DNA from 2 places in the Arthrobacter sp. Y3223164 genome. Region 1 is predicted to be linked to the other one. Evidence: predicted binding sites of a transcription regulator. Region 1 holds the regulator's gene; the other holds the start of a gene.
What was found. Region 1 encodes Rex, which represses fermentation and respiration genes when NADH is low (regulators of the CRP and FNR family bind a similar motif). Its sites were predicted from a motif close to CTTGTGAANNNNTTCACAAG; they were not measured.
Positions count from the first base shown of each region.

Region 2: a site for Rex is predicted at 1,626-1,645, ahead of AC5RUJ_RS04015 (MarP family serine protease). Genes of this name have one in related genera too.

Region 1 covers NZ_JBNHGF010000146.1:1,577-4,976, forward strand. Annotated here, with positions in the region: gene AC5RUJ_RS09100 (HAD family hydrolase) at 1-302, opposite strand, end outside; gene AC5RUJ_RS09105 (glutaredoxin family protein) at 368-628, shown strand; gene AC5RUJ_RS09110 (redox-sensing transcriptional repressor Rex) at 795-1,472, shown strand; gene AC5RUJ_RS09115 (hypothetical protein) at 1,528-2,343, opposite strand; gene AC5RUJ_RS09120 (histidine phosphatase family protein) at 2,580-3,242, shown strand; gene AC5RUJ_RS09125 (TlpA family protein disulfide reductase) at 3,297-3,400, shown strand, end outside.
Region 2 covers NZ_JBNHGF010000037.1:10,570-13,969, reverse strand. Annotated here, with positions in the region: partial or broken gene AC5RUJ_RS04020 (DUF2332 family protein) at 1-302, shown strand, start outside; gene AC5RUJ_RS04015 (MarP family serine protease) at 299-1,483, opposite strand; gene AC5RUJ_RS04010 (Crp/Fnr family transcriptional regulator) at 1,732-2,409, shown strand; gene AC5RUJ_RS04005 (NUDIX hydrolase) at 2,543-3,400, opposite strand, start outside.

The sequences.
Region 1 (3,400 bases):
ACCTCGTCGCCCAGTTGTTTGACGTCGTCGCTCAGCAGGCCGGTGGCAAGGGCCAGTGCCGTGTCGCGGATCGACTGGATGTCCTTGAGGTTCTCACCCCGCATCAGGAAGCGGGCCTGTTTGAAGCCGAAACCGGCAGCGTCGCGCATCCGGAAGGCGCCGCTCTGGTACATCTTGCGGGCCACGTGGAACAGGCTGGCGCCGCGCATCAGGGTGTTGTCGACGTCGAAAAATGCCGCTTCCGTCCCCGGGTCCGTGGAGACCGAGGCGCGCTGTGCATGGCCGGCGGCGGTCTTGGGCATGCTTCGAGTCTAACGAGGCGCCGGAGATTGTCCGTTCAGCGCCACCGGCCGCTACCGTGGAAGGCATGAGTGGATCCGACACGCGCCCCGGGCACGAACTGGTGCTGCTGACCAAACCCGGCTGCCATCTGTGCCAGGCGGCACGGGAGACCGTCGGGGGCGTTGCGGGGGAGCTCGGTCTCGCCTGGGAAGAGAAGAACATCCTCGAGGACCCCGAGCTCGAACGGCGCTTCGCCGAGGAGATCCCCGTGGTCATGATCGACGGCGTCCAGCGGGACTTCTGGCACATCGATCCGGACCGGCTGCGACGGCTGCTCACACAGTAGTCCGGGGCGGCCCGGCCGGCGTCACAGGAGTTGGAGAGCGGCGCGGGGGAGCTTAATCTTGGGGGGACACAAGCCTGCGGTTGGACAGCCGCCGGCGGCACCCAGGACCCGGAACGGCTGGAAACGGCACGGCCGGAGCCCCGCAGCAGGCATCGGAGCGACAACAGTGACCCACCTCCCGGATACCGAGGCTGCCAAGCCATCCGGCCACGAGATCCCGCCGGCCGCGCTCGCACGCCTGACCATCTACCTCCGGGCCCTGAATTCGCTGGTGTCCGAGGGTACGGAACGCATATCGTCCGAGCAACTGGCCGAGGCCGCCGGCGTGAGCCCGCCCACCCTGCGCAAGGACCTTTCCTACCTCGGGTCGTTCGGTACCCGCGGCGTGGGCTACGACGTGCGGCTGGTCGGCCAGGAGATTGCCGCGGCCCTGGGGCTCACCCAGGACTGGAAAGTCGCGATTGTCGGCATCGGCAACCTGGGCCGGGCCCTGGCCGGCTACTCCGGATTCACCACCAAGGGCTTCGGAGTCGTGGCGCTCTTCGACGCGGATCCGCAGGTCGTCGGGTCGGAGGTCTCCGGGATGCGCGTCAGCCCGATCGGTGACTTGGAACTTATCCTGCGCCAGACCGGCACCAACATGGCGGTCCTGGCCGTGCCCGCCGGTGCGGCCCAGGGGCTCTGCGACCGGCTCGTCGAAGCCGGCGTCACGAGCATTCTCAGCTTCGCGCCGGCGGTGTTGCAGGTTCCGGCATCCGTGCAGTTGCGCAAGGTGGACATGGCCACCGAACTGCAGATCCTGGCGTACCACGCGCAACGGGCGCAGGCGACGGAGCACGGCTGAACACTGCTGCGCCCCGCCGGGTTCCGGCCGTCAGGCGGCCGGAACCCGCTCCCGGTCAGCGGCCGTAGACGCCGAACTTGTGCGCCTTGGTGGCCTGGAAGAACCTGTTCGACGCCGGCAGGAACAGCAGCACGATCGCCGCGATGCCCAGCAGCACGGACAAGGTGCCGAACCAGATGTTGAAGAGTCCGAACAGCGAGAGCGCGGCGAACACCGCGCCGGTGATGCGGGCCCAGTTCTTGCCCGCCTTCACGCCGAAGGCCACCATCAGGTACAGCCCGACGGCGATCACCGCGGTGATGACGATGAACACTCCTGCCGTACCCCTCATCATTTCCGCCAGCTCGGCGTCGGAGAACTGGCCGCCCTGCTCGCCCAGGGCTTCGCGGACCGACGGGTCGTTGAGCACCATCGCCATGGTGCCGTCCAGGTTCGCCAGTTCCGTCAGCATTTCAATGGCGGTCAGCACGGCGGCAGCAATGATCAACCAGAAGGCAATGACGACCTCGCGCGGCGCCGTGGGTTTGGCGGCGGTCTGCGCCTGCCCGCCGGGGTAGCCGTACTGGCCGGGCACGGCGTTCTGGTAGCCGTACGGGGACTGCCCGTACTGCTGGCCGTACGGGGGCTGTCCCTGCTGGCCCTGGCCGTACGGCTGCTGCCCGTACTGTTGTCCATACTGGGGTCCGGACTGCGGCGGGTTCTGCCCGTACTGCGGGGCGTTTTGCCCGTAGGGAGGCTGCTCCGAGCCGGGCTGCTGAGGCGCGTTCTGGCCGTATTGCGGCAGGTTCTGCCCGTACCGGGGCTGTTCCTGGCCTCCGGGCCGGCCCTCCCCGTCACCGGGCTGGTTCGGTTCGTTTACTGGGGTGCTCATGGCCGGTTCCTTTTCATCTCATCCACACGGGTCGCCCTCGGTCCGGCAGGCCTGCGCGCCGGCCGCAGAGGTGCTTGGCAGCTGTTAAGGCAACACTACAATGCAGGCCAGTGCCGCGGCGGTCGGCCGGAAGGATGATTTTCTTCCCGGGCAGGCAGCGGGGCCAGACACTACACCCCCACGGGCGGACAGCGGGGCTTTTGGGCAAACACCGGCGGTTTGAGACACTTGTACCCATGCCCGAAGCTACCGTCCACCTGCTCCGCCACGGCGAGGTCCACAACCCCGGCCGCGTGCTTTACGGCAGGCTGCCGAGCTTCAGGCTGTCCGCGCTGGGCCAGGAAATGGCCGAGTGTGCCGCCGGCTACTTTTCCGAACGCCGCGACGACGGCGCCAGGATCAGCTACCTGGTGGCCTCGCCGTTGACCCGGGCCCAGGAGACCGCGGCCCCGACCGCCAAGGCCCTCGGCCTCGAGATCGTCACCGACGAGCGGATCATCGAAGCCGAGAACCACTTCGAGGGGCTGGCGGACATCCGCTCGCACCTGAACCAGCCCCGGCACTGGCCGCACCTCTACAATCCCTTCCGGCCGTCCTGGGGGGAGCCGTACGCGGCGCAGGCCGCCCGGATGCGCGAGGCCATCGACGACGCCCGCCGGATAGCCGTGGAACGCGGCGGGGAGGGCGCCGAGGCGGTCCTGGTCAGCCACCAGCTCCCCATCTGGGTGACCCGGCTGGCCGCCGAGGGCAAACGGCTCTGGCATGATCCCCGCCGCCGCCAGTGCACGCTGGCCTCGGTGACTTCCCTGGAGTTCGACGGCGGCCGCCTCGCCGGGGTGCGCTACGCCGAGCCGTGCGCCCACCTCCTGCCCGGTGCGGCGAACCTGCCCGGAGCATAATAGAATTACTACGCGTTGTAGAAGTGGGACACCCCCAACCCCACGAAGAAAAGTGTGACTGTGACTGCCGATAACCCCCGTTCGTTCAATCGCCGTACCGCGTTCAAAGTCGGTGCGGGGCTGCTGGGCGCCCTCTCGCTCGCCGCGTGTTCCGTCGA
Region 2 (3,400 bases), on a different contig from region 1:
GAGCACGGTCCCGGATCCGGCAGCAGGTCGTCTTCCATTCGGCAGTGCTGGCCTACCTGCCCGAGCCGGACCGTCGGCGGTTCCGCACCCTGGTGGAGGGGCTCATCCGTGAGCGGGGCGTGCACTGGCTCGCGCACGAAGGTCCCGGCGTGATGCCGCTGCCGGATGGTGACTCCGGCATTCCCGGCCTGGACGACCGGACCCGCCGGGGCCGCTTCCTGCTCTCGCACAACGGGCGCCCGGTGGCGGTCAGCGGCCCGCACGGCCAGTTTCTGGACTGGCTACCGCAGGAGAGCCGCTAGCGGGTCACGCATTGGCCGGCGGAGATCGTCTCCTGATAGCCGAGGGCTGCGTCGACGACCGGCTGGACCTCCGCCAGGGTCAGGGCGTAGCCCACCGGCACGTCCTCCGTGGACTTGGCGAAGACCACGCCGGCCACGTTTCCGTCCGCATCAAGCAAAGGTCCGCCGGAATTGCCCTGCTGCACGTTCGCCGCCAGTGTGTAGACCTCGAGCGACGACGGGTCCGCACCGTAAATGTTCTGGACCAGCACCTGCGAACGGCCCTGCACGGTGGCCGGCTTGCTCTGGAAGGGACCGCCGGCCGGGTAGCCCTGGAACGCCGCCAGGTCGCCTTCGGACAGTTCGCCCGCCAGCGGCAGCGGCCGCACGTCCAACCCGTCCACGGTCAGGACGGCCAGGTCGCGCACCGGGTCGAAGAACACGACCCGTCCGGGCAGCACCCGGCCGTCGGGGATCTCCACCACCGGTTCGTTGACGCCGGCCACCACGTGGGCGTTGGTCAGCACGCGGTCCGGGGCCACCGCAAAGCCGGACCCGGTCTGGTTCTGCCCGCATTGGAAGGCCGTCCCCGCGATCCGCAGCACGGAGGCCGCCGCCTCGTTCAGGGCCGCGGTATCGGTGCTGGCATCGGGAACCGGCGCCGACTCCTGCGGCACCTGCGGGTCGAGGACCAGCGGGATGCCGTCCGCAACAACGATCGAGCGCACCTGCGCCGCCCACGCCTTCACCGGATCCGGGGTGAGGTTTTCGATCGACGCGATCACCTTGGACGCGGCTATCTGCTGCGAGATGAACGGCACGCCCATGGTGCCCAGGCTGAACGCCAGCATGGAGATCACCAGCGCGGTCACGGCGAGATTCATCAAGCCGCCCAGCAGCCGGTCCAGCGGCCGCAGCGGCGGGAAGTCCATCCGGCGCCGGATGGCCGCGCCGATACCCGTTCCCAGGGCGTGCCCGAGCACCACGAGCAACATGGCCACGGCAATGGCTGCGGTCAGCCGCCAGGCGCTGTCGGGGACCCATTCACTGACCAGGGGGATGGCGAAGAAAGCTGCCACCGCTCCCAGGGCGATGCCGGCGATGCCGCCGAGGGTGAGCAGGAACCCCTTGCGCAGACCTGAGACCAGGTACGCCAAGAGGATCAGCAGCAGGACAACGTCCAGGATGGTCAGGCCGAAAATCACTCATTCTCCGTTGCGGTGGGATGTGCATCAGTCTAGGCGGTCCGCCCGCGGGAATTATTAACCGCCGTTACGGGTTGTCACCTCCGGCAGCCCGTGCCGGTGCTCGATGCCGCGCTTTCCTCCTCTGGGAGCGAAAAGCCTTGTGGAAGATGTCACACGGGCTTTACATACGGCAAAATGGAGAACAGTGCCCCCACGGGAGAGCAGCTTGAACCCCAGCCGAACAGTACTAACTTGGAGAATTCATGGACGTAGAGATCCTTCGCCGCGCACCTCTTTTTGCCACTCTTGACGACGACGTTTTCGCCGCGCTGACCGACGAGCTGACCGAGGTCGACTTGTCCCGCGGCGCATCGGTGTTCCGCGAAGGTGACCAGGGCGACCAGCTCTACTTCATCGTCTCCGGCAAGATCAAGCTGGGCCGCACCGCTGCCGACGGCCGCGAGAACCTGGTGGCCATCCTCGGCCCGGGCGAGCTCTTCGGTGAGATGGCCCTCTTCGACCCGAGCCCGCGCAGCACCTCGGCGACCGCCGTCTCCGAGACCCGCCTCGCCGGGCTGAAGAACGAGAATCTGCGCGGTTTGCTGGAGACCCGCCCCGAGGTGTCGGCGCAGCTGCTGCAGGCTTTGGCCCGCCGCCTCCGCCGCACCAATGACTCGCTGGCCGACCTGGTCTTCTCCGACGTTCCGGGCCGCGTAGCCAAGGCCCTGCTGGACCTGGCCGACCGCTTCGGCCGCCCCGCCACGGACGGCATCCTGGTGGCACACGAACTGACGCAGGAAGAGCTGGCCCAGCTGGTCGGCGCCTCCCGCGAAACCGTCAACAAGGCGCTGGCCGAGTTCGTCCAGCGCGGCTGGCTGCGCCTGGAAGCGCGCGCGGTAGTCATCCTGGACATCCAGCGGCTGCGCCAGCGTTCGCGCTGATTTTCGACACAAAAGTACGACGGCGGGGGCTCACCGATGGTGGGCCCCCGCCGTCGTCGTGGCTTGAAATGGTGGGTGCCGTTGGCCGTCCGGCACGGGCCCATCGGGGCTGGGTCCGTGTTGGCGGAGCGGCTCAGCGTCCCCGCGGGGCGGCACCGCCTTCGGTGGCCGCGTTGGCCGCGACCTCCAGCATGGGCACACCGTCAACCTGGATCAGTTCCGGGTGGTAGAGCCGCTGCGGGCGCTTGTGCGAGAGGTAGGCGATGCAGCCGCGGGCGCCGGCGATCTTTTCCACGATGATTTCCACCGCGGGCGAGGTCACCTCGCTGAACGTCAACCCGCGGGTGTCGGGCTGGTCCACCAGATCGCCCAGCGTCGTGGTCGTCCGCCCCGCCACCAGCTCCTGCGCCGGCAGCCAGGAGGCCCACACGCCCTTGCTTTCCAGCAGGGACGGCCGCTGGTTGGCTGGCTGGGCCGCAGCGAAGTAGCGCGTGTCGAAGCGGCGATGGGCAAAATCGGGGCTGAGCCAGTGGGCCACGGGTTTGAGCAAGTCGGTGCGGACGCCGAGTCCGCGCTTGCCGAGCGCTTCGCCGAAGGACACCTCCTGGGCGGCGACGGCCTCGCGGGTCCGCATCCAGTCGGCGCCGGAGGTGGACTCCGGCAGGGTGGATTCATCCGGACCGGCCAGCAACACGCCGGTTTCCTCGAACAGCTCGCGGATGGCACCCACGACGTGGGCGTGGGCCAGGCGGTGGTCGTCCAGCCCGAGCATCTCGGCCCATTTGCTCGGCGAGGGGCCGTACCAGGTCACCGGGTCGCCGTCGCTCTCCTCCACGCTGCCGCCGGGAAAGGCCACCGTGCCCAGCGGAGAGGAGCCCGACCGGTAGCCGAGGTACGTTTCCGTGCCGGCCGCGCCGTCCCGAACGAGGACGACCGAGGAGGCCATCCGGGGCTTGCGCGGCGTACGTTCCCCGTGGTGGAACCAGCTGTG